Regions from separate parts of the Streptomyces sp. NPDC060035 genome, predicted to be linked through region 1. Evidence: riboswitches for the same ligand, from Rfam matches in the RefSeq annotation. Region 1 holds a riboswitch; each other region holds the start of a gene.
The links. A riboswitch is a leader RNA that binds a small molecule or an ion and turns the genes downstream of it on or off. The one in region 1 is predicted to bind cyclic di-AMP.
Positions count from the first base shown of each region.

Region 2: linked by a shared signal. The riboswitch ahead of ACFWBQ_RS35360 (NlpC/P60 family protein) and the one ahead of ACFWBQ_RS35575 (M23 family metallopeptidase) in region 1 are both predicted to bind cyclic di-AMP.
Region 3: linked by a shared signal. The riboswitch ahead of ACFWBQ_RS08650 (transglycosylase SLT domain-containing protein) and the one ahead of ACFWBQ_RS35575 (M23 family metallopeptidase) in region 1 are both predicted to bind cyclic di-AMP.
Region 4: linked by a shared signal. The riboswitch ahead of ACFWBQ_RS00385 (peptidoglycan DD-metalloendopeptidase family protein) and the one ahead of ACFWBQ_RS35575 (M23 family metallopeptidase) in region 1 are both predicted to bind cyclic di-AMP.

Region 1 is NZ_JBHWVO010000041.1:19,934-24,228, forward strand. Features, by position in the region: gene ACFWBQ_RS35565 (M16 family metallopeptidase) at 1-61, shown strand, start outside; gene ACFWBQ_RS35570 (M16 family metallopeptidase) at 88-1,470, shown strand; cyclic di-AMP (ydaO/yuaA leader) riboswitch at 1,663-1,831, shown strand; gene ACFWBQ_RS35575 (M23 family metallopeptidase) at 1,844-2,638, shown strand; gene ACFWBQ_RS35580 (GntR family transcriptional regulator) at 2,861-3,565, shown strand; gene ACFWBQ_RS35585 (HPr family phosphocarrier protein) at 3,736-4,017, opposite strand; gene ACFWBQ_RS35590 (GNAT family N-acetyltransferase) at 4,179-4,295, shown strand, end outside.
Region 2 is NZ_JBHWVO010000040.1:15,381-19,675, forward strand. Features, by position in the region: gene pcrA (DNA helicase PcrA) at 1-1,829, opposite strand, end outside; cyclic di-AMP (ydaO/yuaA leader) riboswitch at 2,087-2,247, shown strand; gene ACFWBQ_RS35360 (NlpC/P60 family protein) at 2,246-3,397, shown strand; gene ACFWBQ_RS35365 (hypothetical protein) at 3,495-3,848, opposite strand; gene ACFWBQ_RS35370 (NlpC/P60 family protein) at 4,202-4,295, shown strand, end outside.
Region 3 is NZ_JBHWVO010000004.1:315,947-320,241, forward strand. Features, by position in the region: partial or broken gene ACFWBQ_RS08645 (response regulator transcription factor) at 1-100, shown strand, start outside; gene ACFWBQ_RS08650 (transglycosylase SLT domain-containing protein) at 201-1,070, opposite strand; cyclic di-AMP (ydaO/yuaA leader) riboswitch at 1,075-1,259, opposite strand; gene ACFWBQ_RS08655 (hypothetical protein) at 1,615-1,851, shown strand; gene ACFWBQ_RS08660 (molybdopterin-binding protein) at 2,002-2,397, shown strand; gene modA (molybdate ABC transporter substrate-binding protein) at 2,452-3,231, shown strand; gene ACFWBQ_RS08670 (ABC transporter permease) at 3,262-4,295, shown strand, end outside.
Region 4 is NZ_JBHWVO010000001.1:78,155-82,449, reverse strand. Features, by position in the region: gene ACFWBQ_RS00405 (aspartate aminotransferase family protein) at 1-120, shown strand, start outside; gene ACFWBQ_RS00400 (helix-turn-helix domain-containing protein) at 184-888, shown strand; gene ACFWBQ_RS00395 (DUF6126 family protein) at 960-1,133, shown strand; gene ACFWBQ_RS00390 (tyrosine-protein phosphatase) at 1,143-1,955, opposite strand; cyclic di-AMP (ydaO/yuaA leader) riboswitch at 2,375-2,533, shown strand; gene ACFWBQ_RS00385 (peptidoglycan DD-metalloendopeptidase family protein) at 2,538-3,464, shown strand; gene ACFWBQ_RS00380 (SGNH/GDSL hydrolase family protein) at 3,634-4,295, shown strand, end outside.

The sequences.
Region 1 (4,295 bases):
GCCGGCGGACGAGACCGAGGATGCCGCAGGCACCGACGACCACGAGGGGGCCGGCAAGTGACCGACGCCGCCGTGACTGGAGTAGCGATGGAGTACCACCCGCAGCCGACCGCAGGCGAGGCCAGGCCCTGGGCCTTTCCCGCACCCGATCGCGGCGCTCTGCCCAACGGCCTGACCGTGCTGCGCTGCCACCGCCCCGGCCAGCAGGTCGTCGCCGTGGAGATCCACCTGGACGCGCCGCTCGACGCCGAGCCCGAGGGCCTGGACGGCGTGGCCACGATCATGGCGCGTGCGCTGTCCGAGGGCACCGACAAGCACTCCGCGGAGGAGTTCGCCGCCGAGCTGGAGCGCTGCGGCGCCACGCTCGACGCGCACGCCGACCACCCCGGCGTCCGGGTCTCCCTGGAGGTCCCGGTCTCCCGGCTCTCCAAGGCGCTCGGTCTGGTCGCGGAAGCGCTGCGGGCACCGGCCTTCACCGAGAGCGAGGTGGAGCGCCTGGTGGGCAACCGGCTCGACGAGATTCCGCACGAGCAGGCCAACCCTGCCCGGCGTGCCGCCAAGCAGCTCTCCAAGGAGCTCTTCCCCGCCACGGCTCGGATGTCCCGTCCGCGCCAGGGCACCGAGGAGACGGTGCGCCGGATCGACGCAGCGGGCGTGCGCGCCTTCTACGACGCCCATGTCCGCCCGTCCACCGCGACGGCCGTCATTGTCGGTGATCTCACCGGGGTCGATCTGGACACGCTGCTCGCGGACACCATCGGCGACTGGGCGGGCAACGCCGGCCAGTCACGCCCGGTGCCGCCGATCACCGCGGACGACACCGGCCGAGTGGTGATCGTGGACCGTCCCGGAGCCGTGCAGACGCAGCTGCTGATCGGCCGGATCGGCGCCGACCGGCACGACAGCGTGTGGCCCGCCCAGGTGCTGGGCACGTACTGCCTGGGCGGCACCCTCACCTCCCGGCTGGACCGCGTCCTGCGCGAGGAGAAGGGCTACACCTACGGGGTCCGGGCCTTCGGCCAGGTACTGCGTTCGACGGCACCGGGGTCTTCCTCCGGCGCGACCGGCGCCGCGATGCTCGCCATCAGCGGCTCCGTGGACACGGAGTCCACGGGGCCGGCCCTGGACGACCTCTGGAAGGTCCTGCGCACCCTGGCGGCCGAGGGGCTCACGGATGCCGAGCGTGAGACTGCCGTACAGAACCTCGTGGGGGTCGCCCCGCTGAAGTTCGAGACGGCGGCATCGGTCGCGGGCACCCTCGCCGACCAGGTGGAGCAGCACCTCCCGGACGACTACCAGGCACAGCTGTACGCACGCCTGGCCGAGACCGGCACGGTGGAGGCGACGGCCGCGGTGGTCAACGCGTTCCCCGTGGAACGGCTCGTCACGGTCCTCGTGGGAGACGCTTCGCAGATCGCTGAGCCCGTCAGGGCGCTGGGTATCGGCGAAGTATCGGTCGTCAGCGGCTGACAAAGCAGTACAGAGCGGACCCCGGCGAGTACGTTCTCGCCGGGGTTCTACTTTTTGTCCGACTTTACGAAGAACATTCATGTATGACCTGTGGGATGTGCGACAAAGCGGCCTGTCCGTTTGGTGATTGAAAGTCGCCCGGCCTAGCGTCGGCTCGGCTGTCCGCCAGACGTATGCCGCATCCGCGGCGCCGGACAGTCATCGCCGAGTCCCCGTCAGGCGCGAGCCTGGGGAGCCGGGGACCCACGCAGTCCCTGGGGTGAATCGGATGCCTGCGTCTCGTACGAGGCGGAGGGGTCCGTAGGAGACCTTCCTGCTCCGAACCCGTCAGCTAACCCGGTAGGCGAGAAGGAAGGAAAGGATCAGCCCCTCCATGGCGTTCACCCGTGCCACCGGGAAGCACCGTGCCCCGAGCCGCCTGACGCGCAGCAGCGCGAGGGTCGCCGGAATCGCGGCTCTGGCCACCACCGGTGTCATCGGCGGTATGGCCTCCCCGGCTCTCGCCGCGGACTCCGAGACCCTCACCGTCAGCAACACCGGGCTGACCCAGGCCGTTGCCATCGACACCACCCTCGCTGCCCAGATCGACGCCCAGGCCGAGGCGCAGCAGCACCAGGCCGACGTGGCGGCGAAGGCGAAGGCCGAAGCTGCGGCCAGGGCGAAGGCCAAGGCCGAGGCGAAGCGCAAGGCCGAAGCCCGCGCCAAGGAGGTCCGTGAGGCCAAGGCCCGCGCCGCCCGCGCCGCGGAGCGCGCCCGGCTGAACGCCTTCCACCTCCCGGTAGCCGGCTCCTACGTGACCACCGCCTACAAGTCCGGCGGGGCCCTCTGGTCCTCCGGCAGCCACTCGGGCGTGGACTTCCGCGCCGCGTCCGGCAGCTCCGTCGTCGCAGTCGGCGCCGGTACGGTCGTCGAGGCGGGCTGGGGAGGCGCGTACGGCAACAACATCGTGCTCCGGATGACGGACGGCACGTACACGCAGTACGGCCACCTCTCCTCGATCGGCGTCTCCGTCGGACAGAGTGTCACCTCGGGGCAGCAGATAGGCCTGTCGGGCTCGACCGGCAACTCCACCGGACCGCACCTGCACTTCGAGGCGCGGACCACCCCGGAGTACGGGTCCGACATGGACCCTGTCGCCTACCTCCGCGCACACGGTCTCCAGGTCTGAGACCTCGCACCGCACAGCTTCCCGAAGGCCCCGGCACCCCGCCGGGGCCTTCGTCGTGCCGCCCCGGGAAGGCTTCGCTCCGGAGCTCCGCAGAAGTACTCACCGGCCAGAAGATATCCATGGATTCCGCTCTGCCATCGGAAATTGCGGCTGATTGCAATAGAGTCACAGAACAGGCGTCGATCGGCCGCGTTTCGCGGGGATTAAGGCGGAGGTTCGGACATGCGCATTCCCGCGCATTCGGTATGCACGGCAATCCGTGACGACATCGTCTCCGGTGTCTTCGAACGCGGCAGCCGCCTCACCGAGGAGGTGCTCGCACGTCGTTACGGGGTCTCCCGTGTCCCGGTACGCGAGGCACTGCGCACCCTGGAGTCCGAGGGGTTCGTCGTCACCCGCCGGCACGCCGGTGCCTGTGTCGCCGAGCCCACGGACCAGGAGGCCGCCGACCTCCTGGAGATCCGGATGCTCCTGGAGCCGTTGGGTGCCGCGCGCGCCGCTCAGCGTCGCACCGAGGCGCATCTGAAGGTGCTGCGAGGCCTGGTCAGGCTGGGGCAGGAGCGGGTTCGCCGGGGTGAGGGGGAGGATCTGCGCTCGCTCGGCGGCTGGTTCCACGAGACGCTGGCGCAGGCGTCGGGCAGCCCCGCCCTCATCGCGCTGCTCACCCAGCTCCGGCACAAGATCGCCTGGATGTACGCAGTCGAGCAGCCGGTCCGTCCCGCCGATTCCTGGGCCGAGCACGGCGCCATCGTGGACGCGGTGACGCGCGGTGACGCGGAGCGGGCCAGGATGCTCGCCGCCCAGCACGCCGAGCGGGCCACCGCCGCCCACCGGCTGCGGCACACGGACCGGGCGGGCCGCACACCCGGCCAGGCCCGGGTGAGGACTTCGCAACCTTCTGTAAACATCGCAGGTGTCCGGCATTAACAATGGCGCCGTATACAAAGAAGAGAATTCGGGAGGGCTTTCTTTTTGCTGCCCGAATTCCGGCCGTCCGTGCAGTCGTACGCGACTTCCCGGAAACGAAAAAACCACGGCTCCCGATGGGGATACCGCGGCTTTGTCGATGCAGTAATTCCGGTCCGGACCGGCCGGAATCAGACGGTCTCCGGAAGCTCCTCGAGCCCCTCGGTGACCAGCTTCGCCAGACGGTCCAGGGCGGCTTCGGCGTTGTCCGCCTCGGACGCGAGCACGATCTCCTCGCCGCCCTGGGCGCCCAGGCCGAGCACCGCGAGCATGGAGGCGGCGTTCACCGGGTTGCCGTCGGCCTTGGCGATCGTCACGGGGACGCCGGAGGCCGTGGCGGCACGGACGAAGATGGAAGCGGGGCGGGCGTGCAGGCCCTCGGCCCAACCGACGTTGACGCGGCGCTCAGCCATGGTTCTGCCCTTCACGTATCAATGGTTGTCTAGACCAGTCTCTCATGCAGTGCGTACTGCTGTGCCCGGCTTCCGGCCCAGCCGCCACCGCCGATCGGCTCCCTCAGACTGCCCGCGCACCGATCCGTCCGCGACCGGTGCGACGGCCGTAGGCTTTGCCCATGGAGCCCACGCCGGAGCAGAGTCCGCATCACGCGTACCCCGACCACTGGGAAGCGGACGTGGTGCTCCGCGACGGTGGTACCGCCAGGATCAGGCCCATCACCACGGACGATGCC
Region 2 (4,295 bases), on a different contig from region 1:
AGCGCGACCTTCTCCAGGAACTCGGCGAGCGTGCCCGCACCCTCCTCCTCCGCCCGCTCCTGCTCGAACTCGAGGGCGACGGCGGCGAGCTCCTGGAGGTTCTCGATCCGGGTCTCGTCCTGCGGGTCGGTGGAGGCCTGGAGTTCGGCGAGATAGCCGGTCCTCTCCATGACGGCCTCCAGCACGACCGCCGGTCCGGCACCGGACTCCACGATCGTGCGGAGCTCCTCCATCAGCGTGTTGAACCGCTTCACCGCGTTCGACGAGCGGGCCGCCATGCCGTACGCCTCGTCGACACGGCGCAGCGCCTGCGGGAAGGAGATCTTCTCGCGCATCGACAGGGCGTCGATCATCGCCTCGGCCCGGTCACCGATGCCCCGCTTGGGCACATTGAGGATGCGGCGCAGCGGGACGGTGTCCTCGGGGTTGGAGAGGACCCTGAGGTAGGCCAGAACGTCCCTGACCTCCTTGCGCTCGTAGAAGCGCACTCCGCCGACGACCTTGTAGGGCAGTCCGACACGGATGAAGATCTCTTCGAAGACACGGGACTGGGCGTTCGTACGGTAGAAGACGGCGACGTCGCCCGCCTTCGCGTCCCCGGCGTCCGTCAGCCGGTCGATCTCGTCGGCGACGAACTGTGCCTCGTCGTGCTCGGTGTCGGCGACATAGCCGGTGATCCGGGTGCCGGCGCCCGCATTCGTCCAGAGGTTCTTGGGGCGGCGGCTCTCGTTGCGCTCGATGACGGCGTTGGCCGCGGACAGGATCGTCTGCGTGGAGCGGTAGTTCTGCTCCAGCATGATCGTGGTCGCGTCCGGGTAATCCTCCTCGAACTGGAGGATGTTGCGGATGGTCGCGCCGCGGAAGGCGTAGATCGACTGGTCCGCGTCACCGACGACGCACAGCTCGCCCGGGGCGTCGGCCTCGCCCGCCGGACCCACCAGCTCGCGTACGAGGGTGTACTGCGCGTGGTTGGTGTCCTGGTACTCGTCGACCATGACGTGCCGGAAGCGGCGGCGGTAGTGCTCGGCGACATCGGGGAACGCCTGGAGCAGGTGCACCGTCGTCATGATGATGTCGTCGAAGTCCAGGGCGTTGGCCTCGCGCAGCCGTGCCTGGTAGAGCGCGTAGGCCTGGGCCAGCGTCTTCTCGAACCCGTCCGCGGCCTGCCCGGCGAAGGTCTCCTCGTCGATCAGCTCGTTCTTCAGGTTCGAGACCTTCGCCGTGAACGACTTCGGGGGGTAGCGCTTCGGGTCGAGGTCCAGATCGCGGCAGACCAGCGCCATCAGCCGCTTGGAGTCGGCGGCGTCGTAGATCGAGAACGACGAGGTGAAACCGAGGAGCTTCGACTCGCGGCGCAGGATCCGCACGCACGCGCTGTGGAAGGTCATGACCCACATGGCGTTGGCGCGCGGTCCGACGAGCTGCTCGACACGTTCCTTCATCTCGCCCGCGGCCTTGTTCGTGAAGGTGATCGCGAGGATCTGCCCCGGGTGCACCCCGCGCTCGGCCAGCACATGCGCGATCCGGTGCGTCAGCACCCGGGTCTTGCCCGAGCCCGCCCCGGCGACGATGAGGAGCGGGGAACCCGCGTGCACGACGGCGGCCCGCTGCTCGGTGTTCAGCCCGTCGAGCAGCGCGGCGGAGTCGATGACGGGGCGCGGGGCGCCGTCGCGATAGTAGGCCTCGCGCGCCGGCGGGGGCCCGTCGAAGACACCCCCGAAGAGATCCTCCGGCACCGCTTCGGGTGCGTGGTCCTCGGGGGGTGGCGGGGGGCCCTCGTCCGCTTGCTGGAGGCCGGTCAGGAAACTGTCGTCAAAGAGGCTGCTCATCGCCTGACGAGTCTAGGCCGCCGCACCGACACCCCGGGGCCGCATTCCGCACGAGGACCCGATCCGTGCGCGCACGGAGACGGATCACCCACGGTGCGTAGGAATTCGGCGGCTCTTCCCGCCGCGGGACCGGGTAATCCAGAAAGGTCACGAAAATGTATCGGGCATATCGAACATCAACCTTCACAGGGACACCACGGGTTGGCTAGCGTGCTCCGACGGGTGACCCGTACCCCCTTGAGGCGAACCACGCCGCGCGGGCACCCCCGCCGAATCCGTCACTCCCGAGCGGGAGTCCGGAACCGGGGACCCACACGCAGCACCGGGGTGAATCGGTCCGTCCCGCTGGACCGTAGGGCAGCCTTCCGTTCCGCCCGAACCCGACAGCTAACCCGGTAGGCGGTCCACGGAAGGAGATGCCGGCCTTGGCGTCGCATCGCAAGCCGCGCACCCGTATGCGCACCACCACCCCTGCCGTCGGGCTCACGACGGCGGCGCTCGCCTCCGTCACCCTGCTCTCCACACAGAGCGCGACGGCCGCCCCGGCAGCGCCCAAGCCCAGCATCGAGGAAGTGCAGAAGAAGGTCGACAACCTCTACCGGCAGGCGGGAACAGCGACCCAGCAGTACAACATGGCGAAAACCGCCTCCACCCAGCAGCGCTCCAAGGTCGACGCGCTCCTCGAGGCTGCGGCCAAGCGCGCCGACAAGCTGAACGAGACGCGCCGGGAACTCGGCAACTACGCGGCCGCGCAGTACCGCAGCGGTGCGATCGCCCCCACCGCGACGTTCTTCCTCGCCGACGACCCGCAGTCCTACTTCGACCAGGACCAGCTGATGGCGCGGATGACCAGCCAGCAGCAGAAGGCGGTCGCCGACTTCCGTACGCAGCAGAGCGAGGCGGCGACCAAGCGGGTCGAGGCGACGAAGAGCCTGCAGACGCTGACCGAGTCGCAGACCACGCTGCGCACCAGCAAGCAGCAGGTACAGAGCAAGCTCGCCGAGGCACGCACGCTGCTGTCGGAGCTGACCGCCGAGGAGAAGGCGCGGCTCGCGGAGCTGGAACGCAAGAAGGAGGCGGAGGCCGAGCGCAAGGCGGAGGAGCTCGCGCGCCAGCAGGCCGCCGCCGCGAAGGCGGAGGCCGACCGGGCGGCCGAGGAGGAGGCCTCGCAGGGGGAGGCGGACACCGGAACCGGCACCGGCTCCGACAGCAGTTACGCGTCGAAGGCGGACAAGGTGCTGGCCTTCGCGCGGGACCAGATCGGCAAGCCGTACGTCTGGGGTGCGACGGGCCCGTCCTCGTACGACTGCTCCGGGCTGACGCAGGCCGCGTGGAAGGCGGCGGGCGTCGACCTGCCCCGCACGACCTGGGACCAGGTCGAGGTCGGCACCCGGGTGGCCACGGCGGACCTGAAGCCGGGGGACCTGGTCTTCTTCTACGACGACATCAGTCACGTCGGCATCTACAAGGGCGACGGGATGATGATCCACGCGCCGAAGCCGGGTGCGAACGTGCGCGAGGAATCGATCTACTACATGCCGATCTACGGCAGCGTTCGCCCCGCGTAGAAGCACCACAGACGCACGAGCGCACGGAAGCAGAGACACACAGACGCACGGGATGCCTACGGGCCCGGTAGGCACCGGGCCCGGAAGGCAGCCGGGCTCAGGTCCAGAGTGTGGCGATGAAGATATTGGCGACCGTCAGCCCGCCGACCGCCGCGAACGCACCCTTGGCGACCTTCTCCTCGTCCCGCTTCACATAGACGAGCGCCAGGATCACGACCAGGATCAGCAGTTTGATACCGATCTTGACGTTGTTCACCGGCTGGTCGTCGGCCTGGTTGAGCCCGACCAGGGCAACACCCGTGACGAGCATCGTCAGTGCACCGTGCAGCATGGCGGGCCCGAAGCGCGCGGTGCCGTCTCCCATGGCCTTCATCTGGGTGAGGAATCCGCCCAGCAGAGAGGCGATCCCGATGATGTGCAGGGCCACGAAGACATTGATGAGTACGTCCATGGCCGCAGCGTAGCCGCGGCCATACCACCGCTCGTCGGCCAGGTACTACTTCCGTACGAGTTGACGCTCGACCTGCGCGAATTGCCCGACAACAGCTGATTCTTCCGGTCACTTGCGGAGATCGAAACGTCACATTGAGGCAATAGCTGTCATTCCGACTCTTCCTCATGCCCCGGGTTTAGCGTCCCTCCCAGGTGACCGACTCTTCACCGCCGCCCCGTACCGGGCGGCACCCCGGTCGCCCCGCCAGGTTCCGGCGGCGGGCCACTCCCCCCTGTGGTGGCCCGGCGCCGGTACCGGCGGGCCCGCCGGTACCCCCCGACGGGCAGTCGAACGGAAGGACCCACGCCCCCGTGGCCGCCCAGCGCAAAGCCGCTCACCGCAAGCCCAAGCAGCGCCCGTTCACCGGACCTGCTGCCCGCACCGCAGCCGCTCTGGCCTTCGCCG
Region 3 (4,295 bases), on a different contig from region 1:
TCGGTCGAGAAGCAGCGGCTCCGTGTTCGACAAGCTGGAGCTGCCGAGCACCACGGAGTACAGCCGTCGGGTCCTCGCGGTGCTGCACCACCTGAAGTCGCAGGACCGGCGCAGGAGGCCGGAAACGGACGACGGGTGGTGCGGGTTCGTCCGAACCCGCACCACCCGTCGACGTTGCTCCGCTGTCACACAGCCGTGCGTCAGTAGGCCCCGAAGACGTTGTCGATCGAGCCGTACCGGTCGGCGGCGTAGTTGCACGCGGCCGTGATGTTGGCGACCGGGTCGTAGCTGTCCGTCGACGTACCGGCCACGTGGTAGGCCTGGAAGGTCGGGTCGATGACCTGCAGAAGACCCTTGGACGGGATACCTGCGACGGCGTTCGAGTCCCAGTTGTTGATGGCCATCGGGTTGCCCGAGGACTCACGCATGACGTTGCGGTGGATGCCGTCGTAGCTGCCGGGGATGCCGTGCTCGGCCATGACCGCCAGCGACTCCTTGATCCAGCCGTCGAGGTCGTTCGTGTACGTGGCCGGCTGGGCCGCAGGAGCGGCGGCGGGTGCGCCCTTCGCGGCGACCGGCGTGCTCGTGCGCTCCGAACGGTCCGCGCGGTCGGCGCTCTTCTCGGCACGGTCCGAGGCGCCGGAGGCCTTGGAATCGGCCTTGCTCGCCGTTGCGGCCTTGTCCGCCGCCTTGTTCCCGGCCTTGGCGCCAATGGTCAGCTTCAGACCGGGGCGAATCAGGTCGGGGTTGTCACCGACAGCCGCGCGATTGTCCTTGTACAGCTCCTGCCAGCCACCGCTCACGGAATGTCCGCGTGCGATCTTGGAAAGAGAATCGCCCAAGATCACGGAATAGGTGACAGGCGCGGACTTCTGCGCGGCAATTCCCTTTCCGGACGCGGCAGTCGACGTCGACGCCTTTTCGACGGCGACCGACTGTGCCGGTGCCGCGAAGGCTCCGGTCGCACCGATCACGGGGAGGGCCAGGGCGACTCCGCCCGTGCTCACGGCGATGATGCCGCGGGTCAGCGAACTGGTCCTGGAACGACGGTGCTTACCCTTTTCGGGCATGGTGAATTCCTCTCCGCCGCCTGCGAAGTGAGCTGTCGGGTTCGGGCTGGAGATGCCCGGCCGCACGTGAATGCGACTTCACCCCGAGCCGATCCGGATACCGGATCGGCGCTTACCTGGGTCCCCCGCTCCTGCCGTACGTGAGTGGTCGGGTTCCCGGACGGCGGCAGGATTCGGCGTTCCATCCGGATTGAGGGTGACCGTAAGCGAGAAATACCGAAAGGAACAAGCCCCGAATTGGTGATCACAATTCATTTACAAGATCGATTCACGGAAATTCGTGTAATCGACCCCACACCGCGCAGCCAATTTTCTTGGCGCAGAAGGGAACCGGCCGACGCCTCACGACGTCGCCGGCGCGGGAGGTGACCCTGGTCACGGAGTCCGATAAGGGCGATTTGTTCTGTGCCGAAAGTTCACAGGCCGCACGAAATGGCCCTTATGAATGACGGGATCAATCCCTAAAAACGACTAAATCGGGCATACAGCTCATTAGTTCTGTTCAGGGGCATATCACGGGCGTCCGCGTGGAACAGATCTGTGCATGACCGAAAGCCCGAACCCTCACCCCTCGAACCCGCCGATCACGGTCCTGGCCGTTCAGCCAGGAGATCCGCCCTTCCGCATCGTGGAGATCAACGGGGAAATCGTCGGCAGGGCGACGGCCATGACGGACGTGCTCTTCCTCGCCGTCGCGGCCGGGATCACGGTCCATGACCTCGATGACCCCGCCACGGTGCGATGGGTGGGCGGCGGCAAGCTCACCTGGCGGCCGCACTGAGCACCGGACCGGGCGCTGCCCTGGTCCTGCTGACAGCCGCACCCCACACGTCCCGACGGGAACACCATTCCTCCAAGGAGGAACGCATCTGCCATGTAGCTTCACCCAAAAGGTTGTAAATACGAGCTCAGCGAACCTAGGGTGTGGCACATGCAGTCCTACACCATCGGACAGGCGGCGCGTCTGCTCGGCGTCAGCCCGGACACCGCGCGCCGCTGGGCGGATGCCGGCAGGGTCGCCACCCATCGCGACGAAGGCGGCCGACGCCTCATCGACGGCCGCGATCTGGCCGCGTTCTCGATCGAGGTCGCCCAGGCCGGAACCACCGAGGAAGAGGTCCCCTACACCTCGGCCCGGAACGCCTTCCCCGGCATCGTCACCGCGGTCAAGCTCGGCGACGTCGCGGCTCAGGTCGACATCCAGGCCGGCCCGCACCGGCTCGTCTCGCTCCTCACCCGAGAAGCCGTGGAGGAGCTGGGACTTGAGGTCGGCATGCAGGCCACTGCCCGGGTGAAATCGACCAGCGTACACATCGACCGCACCTGACCGGCGGCCGGCAGCCGGGCAGGCCGCCGCCACCTCCGAAGGAGTCCCACCCTCATGTCCCTCCCCTTCACAGGACGCCGTGCCAGTGCCGCGGTCCTGACCGCGGCACTGCTCGCCGCGACGGCCGCATGCGGCAGCGACGAGGAGCAGAACGACTCCGGTGCCGCGAAGACCGAACTGACCGTGCTCGCCGCCTCCTCGCTCACCGACGTCTTCAAAACCGCCGGTGCCGCGTACGAGAAGGAGCACCCCGGGACCGAGGTGACGTTCTCCTTCGCCGGCTCGCAGGAGCTCGCCGCCCAGGTCGAGCAGGGCGCGCCCGCCGATGCCCTGGTCACCGCCGACACCAGGACGATGGACGGCCTGAAGGCGGACACGGGTACCGCGACGGTGGTTGCCAGGAACCGCCTCGTCATCGCCACCGGCGAGGGCAACCCCGAGGGGATCGAGAACCTCGGGGACCTCGCCGACACCCGGCTCAAGGTCGTCCTCGCCGCACCCGAAGTCCCCGTCGGCCGCTACAGCAGGCAGATCCTGGCGGCACAGAAGATCGACGTGAAGCCGGTCTCCCAGGAGCCCAACGTCCGCGCCGTCCTGAGCAAGGTCGGGCTCGGCGAGGCCGACGCCGGCCTCGTCTACCGGACGGATGCCGCCTCGGCCACCGACAAGGTCGACGCGATCGAGATTCCCGACACGCAGAACGCGATCGCCTCCTACCCGGCCGCGGCGCTGAAGACTTCGAAGAACAGCAAGGCCGCAGCCGCGTTCGTCTCCTGGCTGTCCACTCCCGAGGCACAGAAGATCTTCCAGGACGCGGGCTTCCAGCGGCCGTAGCCGGCCGGCACGTCAAGCCCAGGGAACGCGATGAAGCAGCTCAGCAGCCGTCCACCGGGCGCCCGTACACCCCTCGCCCTGGCAGTTCCCGCGCTGCTCGCCGTCGTGTTCCTGATGCTGCCGCTGGCCGGCATCCTCGTACGCACGTCCTGGAGCGAACTGGGCTCCCATCTGACCAGCCCCGGCACCACACAGGCGCTGCGGCTGTCGCTGCTCGTCTCCGCCTGGGCACTCGGGCTCTCCCTCCTGCTGGGCGTGCCGCTGGCCTGGCTGCTGGCCCGCGTCGACTTCCCCGGCAAGGCCTTCGTCCGTTCCCTCGTGCTCCTGCCCATGGTGCTGCCGCCGACCGTCGGCGGTGTCGCCCTGCTTCTCGCGTTCGGCCGACGTGGTCTCCTCGGCCCCTGGCTGGAGGACACCTTCGGCATCACGCTGCCCTTCCACACCTCCGGCGCGGTCCTCGCCGCGACGTTCGTCGCGATGCCGTTCCTGATCATCAGCCTGGAGGGGGCACTGGGCGGCCTGCACCCGCGCTACGAGGAGACAGCCGCGTCTCTGGGCGCCTCGCCCGTGCGGGTCTTCTTCACCGTCACCCTGCCCATGGTCGCCCCGGGGCTTGCCGCGGGCGCCGCTCTGACCTGGGCGCGGGCCCTGGGCGAGTTCGGCGCGACCATCACCTTCGCCGGCAACCTCCCGGGCACCACCCAGACCCTGCCCCTCCAGGTGTATCTGCTTCTCCAGGACTCCCCCGAGGCGGCCACTTCCGTATCGCTGCTCCTGCTCGCCATCGCCATGGCGGTCCTCGTCGCGCTGCGCGGCCGCTGGACCGGCGCCCCTCGCGCCGCGACAGCCCCGCCCCGACCGGAGCGGGATGCGGACACGGCACCTGCCGACGCGCAGCCGCCCCGGACAGAAGCCGCTTGGCCCGCCCCCGAGGAGAGGTGGCCGCTGCGGGCCGAGGTCACCGGTTTCAACGAGCTCACCCTCGAAGCGGCGCCGGGCACCACCATCGCCGTCGTCGGACCCAACGGTGCGGGCAAGACAACCCTGCTGCGCGCCCTGCTCGG
Region 4 (4,295 bases), on a different contig from region 1:
CCCGAGGTGGACCGCTTTGTGGCCGCCTTCACGGCCGTCATGGACGACGCGCACAGCGGGGGCGGGCTGATGTGGGACTTCGGCAGGACGCTCGTGAAGCAGGCCGTCGCCAACCGCTGAGAAGCAGTTTGCCTCGGAGGCAAGAAATTTGCCTCCGAGGAAAGGTCCTGGCTCAATGGAACCATGAATCCTCCTGACGGAGGGGTGGCCGACGAGCTGCCCGGAATGGCGTCGCGGCTGCGCGACCTGCGCCGCAATCGGGGTCTCACCCTGGAGACCGCCGCTCGGCGGGCTGATCTCTCGCCGGCCCACCTCTCCCGGCTCGAGACGGGCGCCAGGCAGCCTTCGCTGCCCATGCTCCTCGGGCTCGCCCGCATCTACGGTACGACGGTTTCCGAGCTCCTCGGCGAGATGCCTCCCGAACGTGACGCGATCATCCGCGGCGGCCCGTTCGCCGGCGCTTCAGGTGGCACGCCGGGCGCGGCCTCGGGGGGCGCTTCGGGCGCCGTCCTGGGGGGCACCCCGAGGGGCGCTTCGGGGGGCACCTCGGGGGGCGCCGAGGCCGACGGCTGGATGTACCAGCAGGCCGGTGGCTCCGGCCGGGCGATGCAGGCACTGCGTGTCCGGGTTCCCTACGGGGTCCAGGGTGATCTCGTGCGCGTCCATCCGGGCGAGGAGTGGCTGTACGTCCTGGACGGGCGGCTGCGGCTGAGCCTGGGGGAGACCGTGCACGACCTCGGTCCGGGGGACGGCGCGCACTTCGACTCGCTCACCCCGCACCGGATCGCGGCACCCGACCGTGGGGGAGCCGAGCTGCTCTTCGTCCACACCCTGCTGCAGAGCCCCTCGGCGGAGCTGTGCCTGGGCGGCGGGACGCACCTCCGCTGACCCCGCACGCCCCGCTTATCCCTGCCGCACACCGGCTACCTCGGCCCGAGCGGTCGAAAGAGAGGACTGTCATGTCCGATTCGGAGCACTACGACCCGCTCACTCCGCGTCTGCAGAAGAACCAGGACACGCAGGAGCGGAAGATGCCCCGTGGCGTGGTCATCCGGCTCTTCGCCTACCTGGTGGCCGGCCACGTCGTCGCGGCCTTCCTCTTTCTTCTGTTCACCGTGGCGGGCAAGGGCTGACCGCCTGCGCTACGCCTCCTCGACGAGGCGCTCGCGCAGTCGCTCGCGGGTTTCGGGTGCGAGCTTCAGCCCCTCGCTGAGATAGCGGTCCGTACCGCCCCAGGTCTCCTCGATCGCGGTGAAGGCGGCTGCGAGGTACTCGGAATGCGCGCCGAAGAGCGGGTTGAGGAGCTCCATCACCTCGTCCGACATCCCCGCCGACGACGTGTCGCTGCGCCGCACCTTGTAGCGGCGATGTGCGTCGTTGGACTTGAGGTAGTCGGCCTCGACGGCCTCCTTCTCCACGCCGACGGCCAGCAGCGAGACCGCGATCGACAGGCCCGCCCGGTCCTTGCCCGCCGCGCAGTGCATCAGCGCCGGCACGCTGTCCTCGGCCAGCGCGTGCAGCACCCTGCTGTGCTCCGCGGTGCGGTCCGTGATGATCGACCGGTACGACGCGATCATGCGGACCGTCCCCTTGCCGTCGGCGAGGATCGATCGCAACTGCTGGATATTGCCGTCGCGTACCAGTCGCCAGAACTCGGCGCCGTCGGCCGGGTCGGAGAGCGGAATGCTGACATTCCGGACCCCGGGCAGTTCCACGTCGCGGCCGTCGAGCTTGTGGTCGGCGGCGTTGCGGAAGTCGAAGACCGTGTGCAGGCCGAGGCCGGCCAGGAACGCGGTGTCCGCCTCGGTGGCGTGCGCCAGATGACCGCTGCGGTAGAGGCGCCCGTACCGCACCCTGCCGCCGTCCGTGGTCGGGAGACCGCCCACGTCGCGGAAGTTGCGGACACCGGTCAGCTCGGCGTCTGTCGACGGAACCTCTGGCAGCTGCTGCGTCACAAGGACTCCTGGAGTGTCTGGCGCCGGCGCCGCTCGCCGACGGGGGCACGCCCGCGACGATACGACATGGATTCATCAGGCAATCGTCTCGGCCTCCGATGCTTTCCGGTCGGGGTGCCTGCGGGGTGGCGGGCATGACATGTCCGTATTGGTGCATTTAGCGGAACATGCCCCGCTTGCACCGGAGATGGGAGGCGGCAGGTGAGCGGGATCATATCCGTGACGGTGTGTGGCGAAACTGCCGAGAGGTAATCCATACGCCGCGCGGAAAGCCAAGATCCGTAATCCACGGAGTGTGACCGGAATTCGGAACCGGAATTGAAGCGCTCATTCCGGAACGCAATCGATGGCTTGTTCCCGGCGTCCCGACTCGCTTACGGTCACCGCAATCCGGACGGAACGCCTAATCCTGCCGCCGCCCGGAATCCGCACCGACTCACGTGTGGCAGGAGCGGGGGAACCAGGTAAGCCGCCGACCGGAGGGATCCGGAACGGCTCGGGGTTAAGTCGCGTCCAGCGCGGCCGGGCATCTCCAGTCCGAACCCGACAGCTCACCTCGCAGGCGCCGGAGAGGAATTCCCCATGCCCGCAAAGGGTAAGCACCGTCGTACGAAGGCCAACCCGATCGCCCGCGGCGTCCTCGCCGCAGGGACCGGCGGCGCCGTCCTCGCCCTGCCGCTGCTCGGCGCCACCGGTGCCCACGCCGCGGAGCAGTCCGCGCCTGCCGCCAAGCCCGCGGCCGCCGCTGCGGCGCACAACGCGCCGGCCGCCTCCGTGGCCAAGAAGCAGAGCGCCCCCAAGACCTACTCCGTGGTCTCCGGCGACTATCTCGCGAAGATCGCAGCCGACCAGAAGGTCAAGGGCGGCTGGGAGAAGCTGTACAAGGACAACCGAGAGGTCGTCGGCGGCAACCCGAGCCTGATCTTCCCGGGTATGAAGCTGACCCTCGGGGTCAAGGCAACCGGCTCCGCCACGGAGTCCGCCCCCTCCAAGGCTGCCCCCTCGAAGGCGGAGCCGGCCCCGAAGGCCTCCGCTCCGGCCGAGAAGACGTCGACGGCCGCCAACACCGCTGACTCCACCGGCGCTTCGGAGAGCAACAGCTCCGGCTACACCACTCCGGTGGCCAACGCCAGTGTCTCCACCCAGTACCGCGTCGCCGGCTCCAGCTGGTCCAGCGGCTACCACACCGGCTCCGACTTCCAGGCCGCCTCCGGCACCAGCGTCCGGTCGATCGGTCCGGGCACCGTGGTCTCCGCGGGCTCGAGCGGTGCGTACGGCAACGAGATCGTCATCAAGCACGACGACGGCATGTACTCCCAGTACGCCCACCTGTCGTCGCTCGGCGTCTCGGCAGGCCAGACCGTCACCGGCGGCCAGCAGATCGGCCTCTCCGGCTCCACCGGCAACTCCACCGGCCCGCACCTCCACTTCGAGGTCCGCACCGGCCCGAGCTACGGCTCGGACGTCGACCCGATCGCCTACCTGCGCTCGCACGGCGTCTCCATCTGACGCAGTCGGACGGCTCGGTAGTCAGCTCGAGAGGGGCGGTGCGCGGCGGCGCACCGCCCCTCTGCTTATTCCGGCTTTACCAAAACCTGACCGGGTGGTCTTTCTCACCACCCGTCAACCCCTTATTACGGTCGCGTAAGTCACATTCGAAGGTGCAGGATGTGCGCTTGTGGCAGACGATTCGAGAAACAGACAACGAGGCACCATCGGGTCGTACGCAGCGATTGGCGACAGCTTCACCGAGGGAGTCGGAGACCCCGGCCCCGACGGGACGCTCCTCGGCTGGGCGGACCGGTTCGCGGTCATCCTGGCGGACCAGCTCCTTGTCCCCGATGCAGCGGCCGGCCCCGCGGACGACCCGCACGGGAACTTCCGGTACGCCAATCTCGCCGTACGCGGACGCCTCCTCGACCAGATAGTCGAGGAACAGGTCCCCCGCGCCAAGGAGCTTGCACCGGATCTGGTGAGCTTCTGCGCGGGCGGCAACGACATCATCCGGCCCGGCACCGACCCGGACGACGTGGCCGAACGTTTCGAGCGCGCGGTCGCCGACCTGACCCGGTCGGTCGGCACCGTCATGATCACCACCGGCTTCGACACCCGTGGTGTTCCCGTGCTCCGGCACCTTCGGGGCAAGATCGCCACATACACCGCCCACGTACGGTCCATCGCCGACCGCTACGACTGTCCGGTCCTGGACCTGTGGTCGCTCCGCTCCGTGCAGGACAGGCGTGCCTGGGACAACGACCGGCTGCACCTTTCGGCAGAGGGACACACCCGGGTCGCGCTCCGTGCCGCCCAGGTCCTCGGCCTCGATGTGCCGGCCGACCC